Regions from separate parts of the Sinorhizobium sp. 7-81 genome, predicted to be linked through region 1. Evidence: riboswitches for the same ligand, from Rfam matches in the RefSeq annotation. Region 1 holds a riboswitch; each other region holds the start of a gene.
The links. Region 1 has a riboswitch for thiamine pyrophosphate ahead of thiD (bifunctional hydroxymethylpyrimidine kinase/phosphomethylpyrimidine kinase). Riboswitches for the same ligand answer to the same signal wherever they lie in the genome.
Positions count from the first base shown of each region.

Region 1 (6,458 bases):
TTGACGAGAATCTGTCCAAATTTGCCGAGGAAGAGCCAACGCCCGCAAACAGCCAGATGCTGGACACCCAGATCGCAAGCGCCGTGGAGATCCTGAAGTCCGGCGAGCTTGCCCTGCGGGTTGTCGACAAGCTGAACCTTTCCGAGAACGAGACGATCATCAATCCGCCGCGTTCGCCGGTTGCCATCGTCAAGGAGTGGCTGAGGACAGCGACCGGCCTCTTTTCGTCCGGTCCCGTGGTTTCGGAGGAGGCGGCACGCAACGGCCGGCGATTGAAGGCAGCAGCGTTGATCCAGCAGGCCCTGACGGTCGAGCGCGTATCGCGAAGCTCCGTAGTCGCACTAGCCTACAAGTCGAGCGATCCCCTGCTTGCCGCTACCGTCGTGCGTGGCTATGCGGAAGCCTATCTCACCGATCAGTTGAACGCCAATTTCGAAGCGACGGAACGGGCTTCCGTCTGGCTGCAGGAACGCCTCGCGGATCTGCGGCAGCGCTCGCTGGCGGCAGCACTCGAGGTTGAGCGGTTCAGGAGCGAAAACGGTCTGACCGCCGCGCGCGGTGAACTGATGTCCGAACAGCAACTGTCGGACCTCAACAGCCAGCTCATCGTCGCCCAGGCCGATACGGCCACCGCCTCCGCGCGCTACAACCAGTTCAAGTCGATTATCGACCAGGGGCCCGAGACCGCCGTAAACAACGCGACCATCTCTCCCAAGGAGGGAGACAACATGGTTATCCGCGATCTCAGGGCCCGCTATCTCACCATCGGCAAACGCGAGCAGGAGGTCGCCCAGAACTTTGGCGAGGACCACCCGCAGGCTGTATCGCTCAGGACCGAGCAGGCCGACATCGCGCGGCAGATCTATCAGGAACTGCAGCAACTGACGGCAAGCTACAAGAATGAATACGAAGTCGCCCGCTCACGCGAGTCGTCGTTGCGCGAGAGCATCGAAGGGGTCGTGGGCCGGAACACGAACGCCAGCGAGTCGCTTGTTCATTTGAGGGAGCTCGAACAGAAGGCGGCGGCGCTCAAGACGCTTTACGAGTCCTATCTCGGCCGCTACGAGCAGGCGGCGCAGCAACGCTCCTTCCCGATCGCCAAGGCCCGGGTCATCTCCGAAGCCGGAGTTCCCACGGCACCATCGAGCCCGAAGAAGACCTTGACGCTTGCACTTTCCGCCGTGCTCGGCTTGATGGCCGGCGGCGCCTTCGCCGCGTTCCAGGAGTTCCGCGAGAGAACCTTCCGTCTTGAAGACGACGTGCGCACCATCCTCGGCCACAAGTCGCTCGGTTATGTTCCGCTGGTCGGCATACGACCGAAAAAGTCTGCGGAACTCGTGCGCACGCGCTTTGCGTCCGACAGGCAACCAGAAGCGATCCCCGAAGGGACAGTGGAATTCCAGCGCCTGTCGCGCATGGTCCTCGATGCGCCGCAATCCTCTTTTGCGGAAACCTTCAGAAACGCCAAGCTCGCCTGCGATCACATGCTGCACGGCAACGAAAGCCGCGTGATCGGGATCGTTTCGGCGGTTCCGGACGAGGGGAAATCCGTCGTCGCCGCAAACTTCGCGGCGCTGTTGGCCGCAAGCGGCAAGCGGACGCTCTTGATCGACGGCGATATACGCAAGCCCGGCCTCACCCAGATGATCACGCCCGCTCCGCGCACGGGGCTCGTCGAGACGCTGATGGGAGAGGCCACCTGGCCCGCCGGCATCAAGGTCGACCAGCGGACCAAGCTTGCCATTTTCCCGGTTGGCGGCGAGGCGTCCCATCATCAACCGCATCAAAGCCACGAACTGCTCGCATCGGCTGCCATGGCAAACCTGATCGAGAACGCGCGCAGCTCGTTCGACTACGTGGTCGTCGACCTCGCGCCGCTGGCACCCGTTGTGGATGCGAAGGCCTTTGCTCCGCTCGCCGACGGTTTCATCTTCGTTGTCGAATGGGGAAGAACGCCGTCCCGACTGGTGCGCGACGTCTTGCATTCCGAGCCGCAGATCAATTCAAAGGTGCTTGGGGTTATCCTCAACAAGACCGACATGGACGAGCTTTCGAAGTACAGCGACTTCGGCGGTGTGGAAAAATATCGGCATCGTTATGGCAAATACTATGTCGAGCATACGATCGACGGGAACCGCCCCGCAGCTTAGCTCATGGCTCGCGTCCGCATCTGCGAAGGCAGGTGCGGACTTGCTGCCGGTTTCACCGAAACCGGGAAGCGACCTGACTTTGACTGACTTCGGATTTCCGCAGCGGCGAAAAATCATCGTGACGGCTTTCGATCGAGCCCGACGATAAGCCAGCGCCATCGGTACCACCACGACCGCCGGCACAGCGAGTGCCAGCGCATGAAACAGGAAAAACTCCGCAAGGAACGAGCCGCCGTCTGATAAGACGCGCGGCGCCGCAGAGCCCATTAACCATGGATGAAATCATGTTTGAGTCGCAACCGTGGCGACACCAAGGCGCCGTGAGCGGCTTGCGGGCGGGTGCAGTTTCGACGACGTCTCGCGGCTACTACCACCAGCTGTGAAAGTGGTGCACGGGACCGCGTCCCTTGCCCACGGCCAAGGCATCCGCTGCGGAAATCGCAGCGTGCAGATAGGCCTTGGCCGCGCGTACGGCATCCGTCAGTGGCTGCCCGAGCGCGAGTTCGGCCGCGACCGCTGCCGAAAGCGTACAGCCCGTGCCGTGATCGTTGATCGTCTCTACCCGCGCGGCCGGGAGGCGAGTAATGACGTTGCCGTCGAAAAAGAGGTCGGTGGCCTCGCCGTTCTGCAGGTGCCCTCCCTTGACCAGAACCGAGCGGGCGCCGCTCTTGAGAATGGCTTCGGCCTGCCGCGCCATCTCCTTTTCATCCTCGGCGACGGAACGGCCAGTCAGCAACGCGGCTTCCGGCAGGTTTGGCGTGGCGACAAGCGCCAGCGGCAAGAGTTCCTCCGCCAGGGCGGCGACCGCATTCGGCCGCAGCAACCGGTCGCCCGAAGTCGCCACTATGACCGGATCCACAACGGCGCGCTTGCCGAAACGACGCAGTCCGTCGGCGATGGCGGCGATTGTTTCCCGGCGTGAGACCATGCCGATTTTCACGGCGGCCACATCGAGATCGGAAAATACCGCATCGATCTGCGCCGTGACGATTTCCGGTGAAAGGTCGGCGACGGCGGTGACGCCCCTCGTGTTTTGAGCCGTGACCGCCGTTATGACGCTGGCGCCATAGACACCGAGGGCGGAAAAGGTCTTGAGGTCCGCCTGAATGCCGGCGCCGCCGCCGGAGTCGGACCCGGCTATCGTCAGTGCGATCGCCGTCATCGGATTTTCACCGCGACAAGGGGTGAGAAAGGCGAGTGCATCATCGGTCGGTCTCCAGATCGGAATATCACGGAGATCCGGGAAATCGCGAAGACGTGGATGAAGGCCGTCAAAGGCCCGTGTTCCCGTTCCTACGCCGGCATGACCCGGATCAGGTTCAAGGGTTCGGCTCACCGCCATCTCAGCACCGCTCGGTGCTCCCCTCGGAATGCTCGCATTGTATCGGACAGATGAACCGGTCTGTCAACGTCGCGTGGCCGTCGCACGGCAGAGTAGCCGAGTCTTTCATCGCCGCGACGCAGTCAGAGCACGATTGAGGGCCGTGAGAAGACTCATCGCGCCTTGTCGGACATGAAGGCCAGCGATGCCGTGCGCCCGATTGCGCGCAGTCGGGCGGCACCGAGACCGTCGCGGGCGCTTGCCGAGAGGCCCGCCAGGACCGCCATCACATAGTCCGTGATCTCGTCCGCGCGGTCTGCCGCTCGGTCAGCGATCGCATCGCGCACCACCTGCCGGCTCCGACGCCACAGCGTCTTTGCCTTGTCGCAAGCGACCGCATCCGTACCGCCGCGCGCACCTTCGATAACCAGGCAGCCGGTCGCCTCGGGATGTGCCGTGTAGGCAACGGCCGCAGCGTCGAACAGGGCCGCCAGCGCTTCGTTCAGCGGCTTTTCCGGCGCGAGCAGACGATCGAAGTCCAGCCCCTCCGTCTTCGCATAGCGCTCCAGCGCACGCCCATAGAGATCGGCCTTGCTACCAAATGCGGCATAGAAGCTCGGCGGATTGATAGCCAGGGCTGCCGTCAGATCGGCAAGGCTGACGGCGTCATATCCCCGTTGATGGAACAGCGCCTGCGCCTTGCCGACGGCTTCGTCTACGTCGAAGTTACGGGGTCGCCCGCGCGATTTCACATTTTTTGTATCAGTCACTACAAAATCCTTGCGCCAATGTGGAATACTCTTTATGTAGCGTTTACTACATTTCTTCTCAAGGAGCGAATCATGGCAAATTTCAGCGGCAAGAAAATCTTCGTCATAGGCGGTAGCCGCGGTATCGGCGCGGCCATTGTCCGGCGTTTTACCGGTGAAGGCGCGACCGTCGCTTTCACCTATGCGGGCTCAACCGAAGCAGCAAAGGCACTCGCGTTGGAAACGGGCGCGACCGCAATTCAATCCGATGCCGCGAACCGTGACGCGGTCACTAAGGTCGTCAGGGATCAAGGCGCGCTCGACGTGCTCGTCGTGAATGCTGGATCGCTCGTCCTCGGCGATCCGCTTGAAGTCGATGCGGATGCGGTCGACCGTATGATCGACGTCAATGTACGCGCGCCCTATCACGCGGCGGTCGAGGCCGCGCGGCAGATGCCCGATGGCGGCCGTATCATCATCGTCGGTTCGGTCAACGGCGACCGCATGCCCTTTGCCGGCGGAGCCGCCTATGCGCTGACAAAGTCGGCAGTGCAGGGCATGGCACGCGGCCTCGCGCGCGATTTCGGAGACAAGGGCATAACGGTCAATGTCATCCAGCCCGGTCCGACGTGTACGGACATGAACCCGGAGGACGGTCCGATGAGCGAATTCATGCACAGCTTCATGGCGATCAAGCGCCACGGTCGCCCGGAGGAAGTCGCCGGCCTGGCCGCCTATCTCGCCGGTCCCGAAGCCGGGTTCACGACCGGCGCGCTCCACACCATCGACGGCGGGTTCGGCGCGTAGCACGCCGCGACGATCAAACCCCGCACGCCGGTCGCAACCGGCGCGCGGTTGTAGCTGCTCGGCAATATCACCGGACACGCGCAAAACGGTCTCGCACCACGGCCACATCGTTGTGAAGGCTGCACATTTTGGTGAAAGGGGCTCCCCAGAGCACATCGTGATTGGACTTCGGCACCCGTAAGAGTCACCTTTATAGCGGGCTAAATTCGGAAATGGGGCGGAGCAACTATCGTCTGAATGGAGGCCAAAATGAAGCACCATGCACTCGACCAACTGCAGATCGTCGCCGAGGTCAAACAGGATTTCCCACGCCGGCTGACAACGCGCGCAGAGCGTCTGGAACGCTGGGCGGAACTCCTGGAACAAATCCCCCATCGCCACCTCTCGACGCTGCACGAGACCGAGTATCAGCCGGCCAGAGTGCGTGCGACCATGCGCGGCGACGACTCGCCGATCTCGGTCGCATTCAAGGATCCTGTCCTGCGCGCAGCCGGATTGGAAAATGACACTTACGGCGAAGCAAAGCGGTTCTTCGAACTGAGCGACGAGCAATTGCACAGGGTTATCTGCTATTGCCACTTCGGTGCCACGGTGAGTGCTGCCACGGCAGCCCGTCACATCCGTGCAGCGATCGCGGGAAAACAGACAGGCCTGTTCGCGCGTTTGCGCGCGATCTTCGTCGGTTGAAGCGAGCCGGCAACGCTCTGCGGGCTCATGGCTAAGCGGCCAGCTTGGCCTGCCGCAGAGCGGATGCCGCCGGATTATTCGATCAGCCCGACCGTTCGGCCGGGACGAAAGTGTTTTGGTCTCCAGGGCTGTTTGTCGGGGCCCGCGTGTGGCCCCGCCTCTTCACGCGCGTGGGATTTTGTCATCATCCCGCTGCCTGTCGAACTACTTCCCGCTCTTTGAGCCAGATGATCGCATCGTAGGTCAGCTTCGCCCCCCGTTCCGTGCGAGATAAGCCCAATATCACTTCGCGGCAGAAGATCGCTCGTGCGGCGGAATTGACCGATCACCGCAAGAATGACCGGTGCCCCGCCTCAACCTGGCGCCCCTTCCACGTCGCGGCCGGTTTGCGCCACCGCCTCCAGACGGTTGGCGAACTCGCGCCGCAGCGTCCGGCGCAACTCGGCCGCGCGATGCCGGCGCTGGTCGGTCGCCGTCTCGGGACGCCATTGCGGCACTTCCACCGGGCGGCCTGCGCTATCAACGGCGACCATGGTGAAGTAGCACGAGTTCGTATGCCGTCGGGTACCGGCACGGATATCTTCCGCCTCCACGCGAATACCGACCTCCATCGAGGTCCGGCCGGCATAGTTGATCGATGCGCGGAAGGTGACCAGTTCGCCCACCTGGATCGGCTCCTTGAAGATCACCTGGTCAACGGACAAGGTCACCGCATATTGCTTCGAAAAGCGCGAAGCACAGGAA
Region 1 is NZ_JASKLT010000006.1:141,375-147,832, reverse strand. Features, by position in the region: gene QN224_RS20585 (polysaccharide biosynthesis tyrosine autokinase) at 1-2,150, shown strand, start outside; gene thiD (bifunctional hydroxymethylpyrimidine kinase/phosphomethylpyrimidine kinase) at 2,518-3,312, opposite strand; TPP riboswitch at 3,424-3,526, opposite strand; gene QN224_RS20575 (TetR/AcrR family transcriptional regulator) at 3,645-4,241, opposite strand; gene bdcA (SDR family oxidoreductase) at 4,314-5,027, shown strand; gene QN224_RS20565 (hypothetical protein) at 5,277-5,714, shown strand; gene QN224_RS20560 (acyl-CoA thioesterase) at 6,068-6,458, opposite strand, start outside.

Region 2 (6,458 bases), on a different contig from region 1:
TCCTCGAAACCGGCGATGACGTTGAACAGTGTGGATTTCCCCGAACCCGATGCGCCTGTGACCGCGATGATCTGCCCGGCCGGAATCACGCAGTCGAACAGGAGTGTCGTCGTTTCGAAACGGACCTCGACGTCCTTGAGCATGACGGCCGCGGAAGGGGAGACTGTCGAGTTCATGCGTTTCTTCCTTCGCGCGCTCCATCCTCTCCCGCCGTGCCAAGCACGGTGAGGACCAGGCAGATGACGCCGAGCATCAATGCAAGCCCTACGGCGTCGGCGGTGCGGTAGCTTCCCATGCGGCTGTAGAGCAGCCAAGGTAAGGTCGTCATGTCCTGCGATCCGAACAGGGCCACCGCTCCAAGATCGCCGAGAGACAAGGCCATGGCGAAAGAGAACGCCATCAGGAGGGGTTTGCGCAGCGGCGGCCAGTCGATCCATCGCAGGCGATGAAAACCCACTATGCCGAGGCTTGCCACCAGTCGATCCGTGCGTGCCGTATGGGTGGCCATCGCCGGCGCGAGCACGCGGTAAACGAAGGGAAGCGCCATCAGCGCATTGATGGCGACGACGACGGCGGGGGCAAAACGCGCGACGTCGCCGAATGGTCGCAAAAGCAGGAACCAGCCCGCGCCGAGGACGACCGGCGGCACCAGCAGGATGAAGGAACTACTGGCGCTGATTGTGCCGGCAAGTCCGCGGGCAGCGGCCCCGGCGTGCCGTCGCATCAGGGCCACCTGCTGCGCCCGGATCATCACGGCCGTGGCCCCGACGGATACCGCAGCCGAAAGCAGGGCAATCACGGCACTGGTGGCGAGCGCGCGATGAAATGCCGGATCGCGGAGGAGCCTCGCCAAATCCGCCTGCAGGCCGGAATAGGCGATTGCGACGAACGGCAGGCCGACGAAGATGAGCGCAAGAATGAGCCAGAGCGCGTCGGCGAGCCGTGATCGCCCGCGCAAGCCGTCAAACCGCCTTATTGCCTTGCCGCTCGTTTCGCTCTCCTGCGGTGGCGGCGCAACGAACTTCAGAACGAGAAGCAGCGCGCCTGTCAACGCGATCTGCAGCCCGGAAAGGGCGATCGCCCGCGGAGGGTCGAAGTCGAAACGCAGCGCCTGATAGATCGCCACCTCGATCGTGCTTGCGGCGGGACCGCCGCCGAGCGTCAGCACAAGCGTGAAACTGGTGGCGCAAAGCATGAAGATCAGACCGGCGATGCCGGGCAGCAGTCCCCGGATCGCCGGCCATTCGATCAAGCGGAAGACCGCGGCCGAGGGCATTCCGAGATTTGCGGCAGTGCGCCAGTACTCTCCCGGTATCCGCTCGATCCCGGCAAGCATCAGCCTCGCCGCGAGCGGCATGTTAAAGAAGACGTGGGCGAGAAGAATGCCGAAGAGACCATAGATGCTGATCGGCTCCTCGAGCCCGAGCGCGACGAGGCCAGTATTCAGAAAACCCTGACGGCCCCAGACCTGAATGAGGCCGAGCGCCGCGACCAGCGCCGGCAGGCCGAGCGGCAGCGCCATCAGCCGAAGCAACCAGATGCGGCCGGGAAAAGATGCCTGGCGGGCGAGCGCGCGTGCCACGGGGATCGCAAAAAGGACGGAGAGGATCGTCGAGAGGCTCGCCTGAAGCAATGTGAAGCGGGTGACGCGCCAGACATAGGTGTCGAAGAGGGCGCCGGCATCACCGCCGCCGGATTGGGCGAGGAGGACGATGACGGCGAGGCCGACGAACAGCAGAATGCCGCCGAGGCTGAAAACCCCGGCGGCAATCGTCATCCGTTTTTCGGCAGCACCGGACAATCCCGCCTCAGTTCTTGCTCATGGCGGTCAGCCATTCGTCGATCCAGGCCTTGCGGTTGGCCGCGACTTCCTCGGAAGACATCAGAAATGTCTTTTCCGGATTGACGAGCTTGCCGAAGGCGTCCGGCAGCGGTTCCCTGGTTGCCGCCACCGGCATCATCCAGTTGGTCGTCGGAATGATCGACTGGAAGTCGGGGCCGGTCATGAACGCCAGAAACTCCTTGGCGAGTTCCGGCTCCTTCGCGTTCTTCGTCATGCCGGCCACTTCGATCTGGATGTAGTGCCCTTCGGCGAAGGAAGCGGCCTGATAGCGCTCGGTGTTTTCCGTCACCATGTGGTAGGCGGGCGAGGTGGTGTAGGAGAGCACCATCGGCGCTTCGCCCTTGGTGAAGAGGCCGTAGGCTTCCGACCAGCCGGGGGTCACGGTCAGCACGCGGTTCTTGAGCTTGGCCCAGGCGGCGGCGGCCTCCTCGCCATAGACTGACTTCACCCAGAGCAGCAGTCCCAGGCCCGGGGTCGAGGTGCGGGGATCCTCGATGACGATCTTTTGCGAAGGATCGCCCTCGACCAGTTCCTTCAGGCTCTTCGGCGGGTTCTTCAGCGTTTCGGTATCGTAGATCACGGCGAAATGGCCGTAGTCGTAGGGGACGAAAGTTTCGTCCGAAAAGTTGCCGGGAACTTTGACGGCGGAAGTGTCGAGGCCGTGCGGCGCGAAAAAGCCTGTCGCCTTGGCTTCCGCGACGAGGTTGGTATCGAGGCCAAGCACGATATCGGCCTTCGTTTGCTCGCCTTCGAGCTTCAGTCGGGTCAGAAGCTCGACGCCGTCGGCGACACCGACATAGTCGACGTCGCAGCCGCAGGTCTTCTCGAAGGCCTCGGCGACTTTCGTGCCCGGCCCCCATTCGGTGATGAAGCTCTCATAGGTGTAGATCGTCAGCTTCTTTTCGGCGGCGCTGGCGCCGAACGGCAAGGCTGCCGCGATTGCAGTTAGCGCAAGCCGGCTAAGCAATTTGGTGTAAAGCGGACTGGACATGACGGGCACCTCTCTCCCTCTGTTGATGTTGCGGGAAAAGGGCGCATCGGTCCGATCGCTTCTAATCCCTCCGCCGGTATGAACCGGATCAGGTTCCGCGGGTTGGCTTGAGCCTCTCAGCCTTGGTTCCGCAAGCGGACCGAGGCACCCCGTTAGAGCAGCAAAGATTTAGCTTTCGGCGGCAGGTCTGGCAAGCCGGGTTTCGGCGGAAACATTTGCCGTCCAAGCCATCTGCGCTATTAAACCAAACAACTGTCGGCGGCGTTTGTTCGCCTGCTGCGGCAATTCAACGTACAGCGTCCTTTGCGCGTCCAATCAGACGCGATGTAGCCGGGAGATACTCTCATGCCAGACATGCTCGTTCGCCTCTATGCCTTGCCTGAAAGGCGCGCTTCCCGGCTCGGGCCCGGCATCAGCGTTCGCCGGGCGATGGCTCCGGAACGCGGGATCGTGCTTGCCTGGATCGAAGAGCGGTTTGGCGCCGGTTGGGTCGGCGAGGCTGAAGCCGCCTTCTCGTCAATGCCGACCAGAATTCACATCGCCGTCCACGAAGGCCGCGTCGTCGGCTTCGCTTGCCATGACGTGACGGCGCTTGGCTTCTTCGGGCCGACGGGCGTCGAGGAAAGCATGCGTGGTCAGGGGATCGGCGAGGCGTTGCTCATCGAGAGCCTGATGGCGATGCGGGCCGCGGGCTACGGCTATGCCGTCATCGGTGGCGTCGGTCCCGCCGATTTCTATGCCCGTGCAGTCGGTGCCGTGGAGATACCGGATTCGACGCCCGGTATTTATGCGGGCATGCTCTTTCCCGGCGAGGCCCCGTCGGAAAGCTGATGCGCACCTTTGCTGCCGCAAAATGGCTTTCGGCCTTTAGAGCGGGATGAGGAAAAGTGCGCGGTTTTCCGCGCGCGTCCCGGTCTAACCCGTTAGAATCGATCACGGTTATGATTTTGGTCGATTCGACCCAAAATCATCGTGATCTGGTCGTGCCTTTGCGCTATGGGCTTCTGCCATGGCCCAATCGACCTTCACCATCCTTCTCGGCGGTACGCTCACCCGCACCGAGCGGCTTGCGAGCCAGCTTTCGGGTAGCCGCTTCATCGCGGCCGACGGCGGCATGCGCCACGCGAGCACGCTTGGCATCGTTCCCGAACTCTGGGTAGGCGATTTCGACTCGACCGACGATGCGTTGCTTGCCACGTTCGCCGAGGTTCCGCGTGAGAGCTATCCGGCGGCAAAAGGCGCGACCGACGGGGAGATCGCGGTCGAGGCTGCGGTCGCGCGCGGCGCAACGTCGCTGATCTTCGCCGGCGCCCTCGGCGGCACCAGAAGCGACCACGCCTTCCTGCATCTGCTGCGAGCCGTGGCGATCGCCGAAGAGGGGCTGCCGGCGCTAATGACCTCAGGCGAGGAGGAAGCCTATCCGCTGCTGCCCGGCGCACGGGAGATCGACCTGCCGAAAGGCAGCCTTTTTTCAATTCTCGGGCTCAGTGCGCTTTCCGGCCTTTCCATCGAAAACGCGCGCTATCCGCTCGACGGCTTCGCCTTGCCCTTCGGTTCCTCCCGGACCATTTCCAACATTGCGGAGGGACCGGTCCGCTTTTCCTTGAAATCCGGCCGGGCGGTTATTCTCGCCCGTCCCTATGATCTTTCCGGAGCCTGAAGCCTTGGCGCCACCCATTCTGAAGCTCGATGACATCTTCCTGACCTTCGGCGGCGCGCCGCTGCTTGCGGGCGCCAACCTGCAGGTCGAGCCTGGCGACCGCATCTGCCTCGTCGGGCGCAACGGCTCCGGCAAGTCCACGCTCATGAAGATGGCCGCCGGCCTCGTCGAACCGCAATCGGGCGAAATCTTCCGTCACCCGTCGGCGACCGTTCGCTATCTGCATCAGGCGCCGGATTTCGAAGGCTTCGACACCGTCCAGGCCTATGCGGAAGCGGGGCTCGGCCCGGGCGACGATCCCTATCGCGTCGCCTATCTGCTGCAGCATCTTGGGCTGACAGGCGAGGAGGATCCGAAGCGGCTCTCGGGGGGCGAGGCGCGGCGTGCGGCACTTGCCCGTGTGCTGGCACCGGAGCCGGACATCCTGCTCCTCGACGAGCCCACCAACCATCTCGATCTCCCGACCATCGAATGGCTGGAGGACGAACTCACCCGCAGCCGCTCGGCACTCGTGCTCATCTCGCACGACCGGCGCTTTCTCGAAAAGGTCTCGACGGCGACCGTCTGGCTCGACCGGGGCCAGTCGCGCCGGCTCGACCGCGGCTTTGGCCATTTCGAGGCGTGGCGTGACGAGGTGCTGGAGGCCGAGGAACTGGAGCAGCACAAGCTCGGCAAGGCGATCGAGCGCGAGGAGCATTGGCTGCGCTACGGCGTCACGGCCCGGCGCAAGCGCAATATGCGTCGTCTTGGCGAACTGCAGGACATGCGGACGCGTTATCGCGGCCACAAGGGGCCGCAGGGCACGGTGCAGGCTGCGGCGGCGGACGCCAAGGAATCCGGCAAGCTCGTCATCGAAGCGGAAAAGATCACCAAGGCTTATAGCGATCGCACGATCGTCGCGCCCTTCTCGATCCGTGTCCACCGCGGCGACCGGATCGGCCTCGTCGGCCCGAATGGCGCCGGCAAGACGACGCTGCTCAAACTTCTGACCGGCCAGATCGAGCCGGACTCCGGAACCGTCAAGCTCGGAACCAACCTCGAGATGGCGACGCTCGACCAGAAGCGCGAGGACCTGAACCTAGACGAGACGCTGGCGCACTACCTGACCGACGGCCGTGGCGACAACCTCCTCGTCAATGGCGAGCAGCGCCACGTCACCGGCTACATGAAGGACTTCCTCTTCCAGCCGGAGCAGGCCCGCACGCCGATCCGCGAGCTTTCGGGCGGCGAACGGGCGCGGCTGATGCTGGCGCGCATTCTGGCGCGCGCCACCAACCTTCTGATCCTCGACGAGCCGACCAACGACCTCGACATCGAAACGCTCGACCTCCTGCAGGAGATCGTCGCCGGATTCGCCGGCACCGTCATTCTCGTCAGCCACGACCGCGATTTTCTCGATCGTACGGTGACCTCGACCATCGCGCCGGCCAATCCGGAGGCGCCGGACGGCCGCTGGATCGAATATGCGGGCGGCTATTCCGACATGATGGCGCAGCGCAAAGGTGCGATCGAAGAGAGGCGGAAGGTCGAAAAGGCGGAAAAGGCAAAGTCGAGCGATGCTCCGGCTGCTCCGTCCGAAGCGCCAAAGGCCAAGGCCAAGCTCTCCTACAAGCAGAAGTTTGCGCTCGAAAACCTGCCGAAGGAGATCGCCAGGACCGAAGCCGAGATCGCCAAGCACGAAGAGAAGATGGCCGACCCCAATCTCTTTTCGAAAGACCCGAATGGCTTTGCAAAAATCGCCGCCGAACTGGAGAAGTTGAGGGAAGGGCTCGCGCGGATGGAAGAGGAATGGCTGGAGCTTGAAATGCTGCGCGAGGAACTAGAGGGCTGACCCCACAGCGCCACGCGTCTTATCAGACACGCAAAGGACGCTGCAGCACTCGCTCGTTGAACGGCTGCGTCGGATATGATAAGGAAAACTTATTATTCCGCTCATGAATGATTGTGATGCCGATAAAGATCGA
Region 2 is NZ_JASKLT010000005.1:199,646-206,103, forward strand. Features, by position in the region: gene QN224_RS18790 (ATP-binding cassette domain-containing protein) at 1-176, opposite strand, end outside; gene thiP (thiamine/thiamine pyrophosphate ABC transporter permease ThiP) at 173-1,801, opposite strand; gene thiB (thiamine ABC transporter substrate binding subunit) at 1,809-2,834, opposite strand; TPP riboswitch at 2,883-2,996, opposite strand; gene QN224_RS18805 (GNAT family N-acetyltransferase) at 3,180-3,665, shown strand; gene QN224_RS18810 (thiamine diphosphokinase) at 3,844-4,494, shown strand; gene QN224_RS18815 (ABC-F family ATP-binding cassette domain-containing protein) at 4,499-6,325, shown strand; gene QN224_RS18820 (MarR family winged helix-turn-helix transcriptional regulator) at 6,442-6,458, shown strand, end outside.
Region 2: linked by a shared signal. The riboswitch ahead of thiB (thiamine ABC transporter substrate binding subunit) and the one ahead of thiD (bifunctional hydroxymethylpyrimidine kinase/phosphomethylpyrimidine kinase) in region 1 are both predicted to bind thiamine pyrophosphate.

Region 3 (6,458 bases), on a different contig from region 1:
CTCGACGAGATCGAGGCGATGCCACCGGCGACCCAGGTCAAGATGCTGCGCGTTCTGGAGGCGCGCGAGATCACCCCGCTCGGCACCAACGAGACGCGCCCGGCCGACATCCGGGTCGTTGCCGCCGCCAAGGTGGACCTCGGCGACCCCGACAAGCGCGGCGACTTTCGTGAGGACCTCTACTACCGGCTGAATGTCGTGACGCTTTCGATCCCGCCGTTGCGCGAGCGGCGCGAGGACATCCCGCTGCTCTTCTCGCATTTCCTGACGCGCGCCGCGGAACGTTTCGAACGCGACGTCCCGTCGATCTCCCCGGCTGTCCAGCATCACCTCATGTCGCATTCCTGGCCCGGCAATGTGCGCGAACTGTCGCATTTCGCCGAGCGGGTGGCGCTCGGGGTGGAGGGAAGTCTCGGCAATCCGGTCCCGCCAGCGGCGCAGGCCGGGGCCTCGCTTCCGGAACGGCTGGAGCGCTACGAAGCCGAGATCTTGAAAGAAGTGCTGACGGCGCATCGAGGCGACGTCAAGGAAACGCTGGAAGCGCTCGGCATTCCCCGCAAGACCTTCTACGACAAGCTACAACGCCACGGGATCAACCGGGCGGATTATGCGGGGCAAACATCGGCCAAGGATGGTGAGTTCTAGACTACGATGATCTGGGGTCGGGTCGACCTAAGATCATAAACGTTATCGAATCTAATAAGCTGGCGCGGGATAGGGGTGGAAGCCAAACACTTTTCCTCATCCCGCCCCAGTGGCCGAGCTTACCGCAATATCGGTCCGATCGTTTCGGCGCGCGGCTTCACGCGCGTGAGTTCGGTCGCGCCGAACGGCAACAGCGACAGCGGTCTCTTCGTGACCTTGCCGTCGGCGATGGCGAGCACGTTGTCGTAGAATTGTTTGCCCGTCTTGGATTTCGGAGGCACGGCGGCGTGCATAATGCTGATGACGATTACACCGGGGCACTCATCCTTGATTGTTTGATGGAACGTGATCGCCGCCTCGCCGTCGAGGGCGCTGGTCGGCTCGTCCAGGAACAGCAGACCCGGACGATGCAGGAGGATGCGCGCAAGCACGAGCTTCTGTTTCTGGCCGCCGGAAAGAAGCTGGTCCCAGCTTTGCGTCCCACGCCCCTCCCCGGCGAGATCACCGACGAAATCGAAAAGGCCGGCCCTGGAGAGCGCCGCTGCGACTTCCCTGTCGTTATGGGCATCGCCCTCTTCGGGCAGGCAGATCAGTTCCTTCAATGATATTGGCGGCAGCTTGACCTCCTGCGCGGCGAAAAGCGTCCGCACGTGTCTGGGCAGTGCGACCGAGCCGCGGCCATGCGGCCACAGACCATTGATCGCCTTGAGCAGGGAAGACTTGCCGCTGCCGGATCTACCGACGAGAAGTGTCCATTCGCCTGGGTTGAAGTGAAGGTAGCCTGTCGCAAGGAAGGGCAAGTCGGCGCCCGGGTGCATCAGTTCGAGGCGCTGGATGGTCAAGCCAATCTCGCGATTCTGCCGAACGCAGCTTAGCTCCGACCGGCCGGTGCGGGCATAGAATGCGCGCGGCTGCTGCACGTCCTCGATCGCCTTTGCGAGATCGGTGATGCGCCCTGCATTGGCCCTGAGCCGGGCTATGTCTGGCATGACATGAATGAACCACGAGCAATCGTTGATGATGGCATTAGCGAGCTCCGCCCCTGTCACATAGCCGCGCAGGCTGATCTTGCTCTCGGCATAGGGCAGCAGTCCGGGCGCATAGGCGATGACGCGCGAGCCGATGAAATTATAGACGAGCTCGAAGCCCATATAGCAAGCCGTCAGAATGTTCAGGCTCGACCAGGTTTGGTCGATTTCGCGATAGCGCCGGCTGTGGATGCGCTTCTGCACCCCCTCACCTCGCGAGGCCGCGACATGGAAGCTGCGGTGGAGCAGCGTTGTGAGTTCGCGGCGGTAGCTGCCTTCGGCCGATTGCATCCTGACGTCCAGCCGCTGCTGAATTGCACCGATCTTGACTGCGAGAAACGTGCTGATGGGAACATAGGCCGCGACGGCGGCAAGTGTCAGACAGGCGCTGCCGTAACTGCCAAGGAATTCCAGTCCGCCAACCTCGGTGGAGCTTTCGATGATCCTCCCACCAACGAAGAAAAGCGACAGGGTGACGCCGCCGATGCCCATCGCCAGTCCGATGGCCCCGCCGGTCATGCCCTTGATCGACTCCTGGATGCGCTGGTCTATGTTATCCGGCATCCCCCCGGCCATCGGGGTCGCCTCGGACGCGCCGCGCAGCAAGTGAAGATGTGTATGGTTGCGGCTGAGCAATGCGTCGTTAAAGCGCTCGTCAAGCCAGGCGCGCCATTTGCGATGCAGCATCGTCGAGAGGAAGTGCCGGACCGCGGTGAACCCGGCTTCCTTCAGCACGACGATCGAGACCATCGTCGCCGCGCTTGCTAGAATGGAGCGGAGTGTCGTCGGATTCTGCGGATGGTGGAGAAAGGCAATCGCATTGACGAGTTCGCCCGAGGCATCGGCGAACCAAACGCTCGACAGCGCCGAAAACGCCGTCAGCACGACGATGATCGCCGCCAGGGCCCAAGCTTCCCGCCACCTGTCGGAGAACCAATAGGCCCACATCAGACCCCAAAAGCTCCGCATTTGCGACACGGGAGTAAGCTGCGGTTGCTTCTTCCGCTTGCGGCTCCGCCAATGCGAGGCCTTCTCTCCGAGCTCTGGAATCAGGACACTCTCCTCATTCAGTGCAGCTAATATTCACTAGACTGCACAGAAGCGCACCGATGCCGAACGGTTTTCCACAAGAATAGCCTTAGGCGCATTCGTGATACGATTTAGCGCGCGCCGAATAGGAACCGGCCGCCGAAGCTCAAAAAACCATCTTGACGCCACGCCGATAACCGGCACTATTCGCACCATTCACCAGGGGGGTCCCGGCAAGGGGCTGAGATACTGCTAAAGCGCGCAGTGACCCGTTGAACCTGATCCAGTTCATACTGGCGTAGGGACGGTGCGGACGTGCGACAGCCAGGATTCCGATTTTCGCGATCCATCGGCGCAGCGTCTTTTCATCCTTCCGGCTTCAGAACTGGGTCTCCAACGCGTAAACTTTGGAGCCTCACGATGAATATTATCAACCCGCCGCGCACGACTCCCTCGGTCACGCAGGGTCCGCTTCCCGCCTCGCAGAAAGTCTACAAGGCCGGCGAGATCCATCCGCAGATCCGTGTGCCGATGCGCGAGATCGCGCTGCATCCGACGTCCGGTGAGCCGCCGGTCGCCGTCTATGATTCTTCCGGCCCCTATACGCTCGACGATGCGGATATCCGCATTGATCGGGGCCTGCCGCAGCTTCGCCGCGACTGGATCCTTGGACGCGGTGACGTCGAGGCCTATCAGGGGCGCAGCGTCAAGGCGGAGGACAACGGCTTTGCGACGGGCGAAAAGCTGACCCCTGAATTTCCCGTTCGCCAGGAACCTTTGCGGGCAAAGGCGGGACAGGCCGTCACCCAGCTCGCCTATGCCCGCGCCGGCATCATCACGCCGGAAATGGAGTTCATTGCGATCCGCGAGAATCTCGGCCGCAAGGCGGCGAAGGAGGCGCTGACGCGCGACGGCGAAAGCTTCGGCGCTTCGGTCCCCGATTTCGTCACGCCCGAATTCGTTCGCCAGGAAGTCGCAGCTGGTCGGGCGATCATTCCGGCCAACATCAACCATCCGGAATCCGAACCGATGATCATCGGCCGCAATTTCCTGGTGAAGATCAACGCCAATATCGGCAATTCCGCCGTCACCTCGTCGATGGCCGAGGAAGTGGAGAAGACGGTCTGGGCGACGCGCTGGGGCGCGGACACCGTCATGGACCTTTCGACCGGCCGCAACATTCACAACATCCGCGAATGGATCATCCGCAATTCGCCCGTGCCGATCGGCACCGTCCCTCTCTATCAGGCGCTCGAAAAGGTGAACGGCATCGCCGAGGATTTGACCTGGGAGGTCTATCGCGACACGCTGATCGAGCAGGCCGAGCAGGGCGTCGACTATTTCACCATCCATGCCGGCGTGCGGCTGCACTACATTCCGCTGACCGTCAACCGCGTCACCGGCATCGTCTCGCGCGGCGGTTCGATCATGGCCAAATGGTGCCTCCATCACCACCGCGAGAGCTTCCTCTACGAGCATTTCGAGGAGATCTGCGACATCTGCCGCGCCTATGATGTCTCCTTCTCGCTCGGCGACGGCCTGCGTCCCGGCTCGATCGCCGATGCCAATGACGCCGCTCAGTTCGCCGAACTCGAAACGCTCGGGGAACTGACGAAGATCGCCTGGGCAAAAGACTGCCAGGTGATGATCGAAGGCCCAGGCCACGTGCCTATGCACAAGATCAAGGAAAACATGGACAAGCAGCTTGCCGTCTGCGGCGAGGCGCCCTTCTACACGCTCGGGCCGCTGACGACCGATATCGCGCCCGGCTACGACCACATCACCTCGGGCATCGGTGCCGCGATGATCGGCTGGTTCGGCACCGCGATGCTCTGCTACGTGACGCCGAAGGAGCACCTGGGGCTGCCCGACCGCGACGACGTCAAGACGGGCGTGATCACCTACAAGATCGCGGCACATGCCGCCGACCTCGCCAAGGGTCACCCGGCCGCCCGCATTCGCGACGACGCGCTTTCCCGCGCGCGTTTCGAATTCCGCTGGGAAGACCAGTTCAATCTATCGCTCGATCCGGAAACGGCGCGCAGCTTCCACGATGAGACCCTGCCGAAGGAAGCGCACAAGGTCGCGCATTTCTGCTCCATGTGCGGCCCGAAATTCTGTTCGATGCGGATTTCCCACGACATCCGTGCCGAGGCGCAGAAGGAAGGGCTCGAGGCGATGGCAGCCAAATACCGCGATGGCGGCGACCTCTATATGCCGGTCGGCGAAGAAGCGCAGCCAGGAGAGTAGGATGACGGTATTGATCAAGGGAGCCGGCGTCGCCGGCCTTGCCGCCGCCTTCGAGCTCAGCCGCCGCGGGATCGCGGTGGAGGTGTTGGACGCGGCGGAAACCGTAGGAACCGGCGCATCCAGCTATGCCGGGGGCATGATTGCGCCTTACTGCGAACGCGAAGCGGCCGATGAAGCAGTGCTGACGCTCGGGCTTTCCGCCGCCGACTGGTGGGAGGAGGCTGCCCCCGGCGAAGTGTCCCGCAGGGGCACATTGGTGATCGCCGCAGGACGGGACAGCGGTGAGCTCGCCCGCTTCGCCGCCCGCACCCGCGGATACGAATGGGTCGGCGGCAACACGATCGGAGAACTCGAACCGGACCTTGCGGGCCGGTTCGACCGCGCGCTGTTCTTTCCCGAAGAAGCCCATCTCGATCCGCGAAAGGCAATGGACGGCCTTTACGCCGCGCTCGTCGAGAGAGGCGTCCGCTTCCATCTCGGGAGCACCGACCTGCCGTCCGATACGCCCTTCTCGGCAGTGGTCGAATGCACAGGTGCGGCGGCGATCGCCAACACACCCGGCATTAGTCGACTAGGTGTTGCGGATCTTTTTCTGGATGGTTGCGAGATCAGCCTCTCAAGGCCTGTCCGCCTGCTTCATCCGCGCCACCCGCTCTATATCGTGCCACGTGATAACCATCGTTTCATGGTCGGCGCGACCATGATCGAAACCGATGATGACGGACCGATCACCGCCCGCTCGGTGATGGAGTTCCTGAACGCCGCTTACGCCGTACATCCTGCGTTCGGCGAGGCGCGCGTCGTGGAGATGGGCGTCGGCGTCCGGCCTGCTTTTGCCGACAACCTGCCACGCGTCCTCGACCGCGACGACGGCTTCGCGATCGCCGGCATGTACCGCCACGGCTTCTTGCTTGCGCCCGCCATGGCACGGCAGCTCGCAGAAAAGCTCTGCGGAGCGGAACATCCGCCATTCTCCCCCAATCCTTCTTTCCGACAGGGAGCAACCCAATGACCTACATCGTCAACGGCGAGACCTTGGAGAGCAGCGCAAAGACGCTGTCGGAGCTGCTGCTGGCGCTCGAGTACGAGGGCGAGTGGCTCGCAACCGCCGTCAACGGCGAACTCGTTCACCGGACCGACAGAGCAAGCCATCGGCTCAACGATCGCGACCGGATCGAAATTCTCTCGCCGATGAAGGGAGGCTGAACATGCTGACATTATACGGACAGGAACTCGGCTCGCGCATGCTGCTAGGCACGGCGCGCTACCCCTCCCCCGCTATCCTCGCTGATGCCGTTCGGCAGGCGGGCACCGAGGTCGTCACCGTATCGCTCCGCCGTGAGACGGCCGGCGGCCGGCAGGGCGGCGCCTTCTTCGAACTCATCCGCGAACTCGGCGCACGCGTTCTGCCGAACACCGCCGGCTGCCACGCGGTGTCGGAGGCGGTGCTGACGGCGAAGATGGCGCGCGAGGTCTTCGGCACGAACTGGATCAAGCTCGAGGTCA
Region 3 is NZ_JASKLT010000002.1:303,352-309,809, forward strand. Features, by position in the region: gene QN224_RS08735 (sigma-54 dependent transcriptional regulator) at 1-645, shown strand, start outside; gene QN224_RS08740 (ABC transporter ATP-binding protein/permease) at 765-2,642, opposite strand; TPP riboswitch at 2,914-3,025, shown strand; gene thiC (phosphomethylpyrimidine synthase ThiC) at 3,123-4,952, shown strand; gene thiO (glycine oxidase ThiO) at 4,954-5,964, shown strand; gene thiS (sulfur carrier protein ThiS) at 5,961-6,158, shown strand; gene QN224_RS08760 (thiazole synthase) at 6,161-6,458, shown strand, end outside.
Region 3: linked by a shared signal. The riboswitch ahead of thiC (phosphomethylpyrimidine synthase ThiC) and the one ahead of thiD (bifunctional hydroxymethylpyrimidine kinase/phosphomethylpyrimidine kinase) in region 1 are both predicted to bind thiamine pyrophosphate.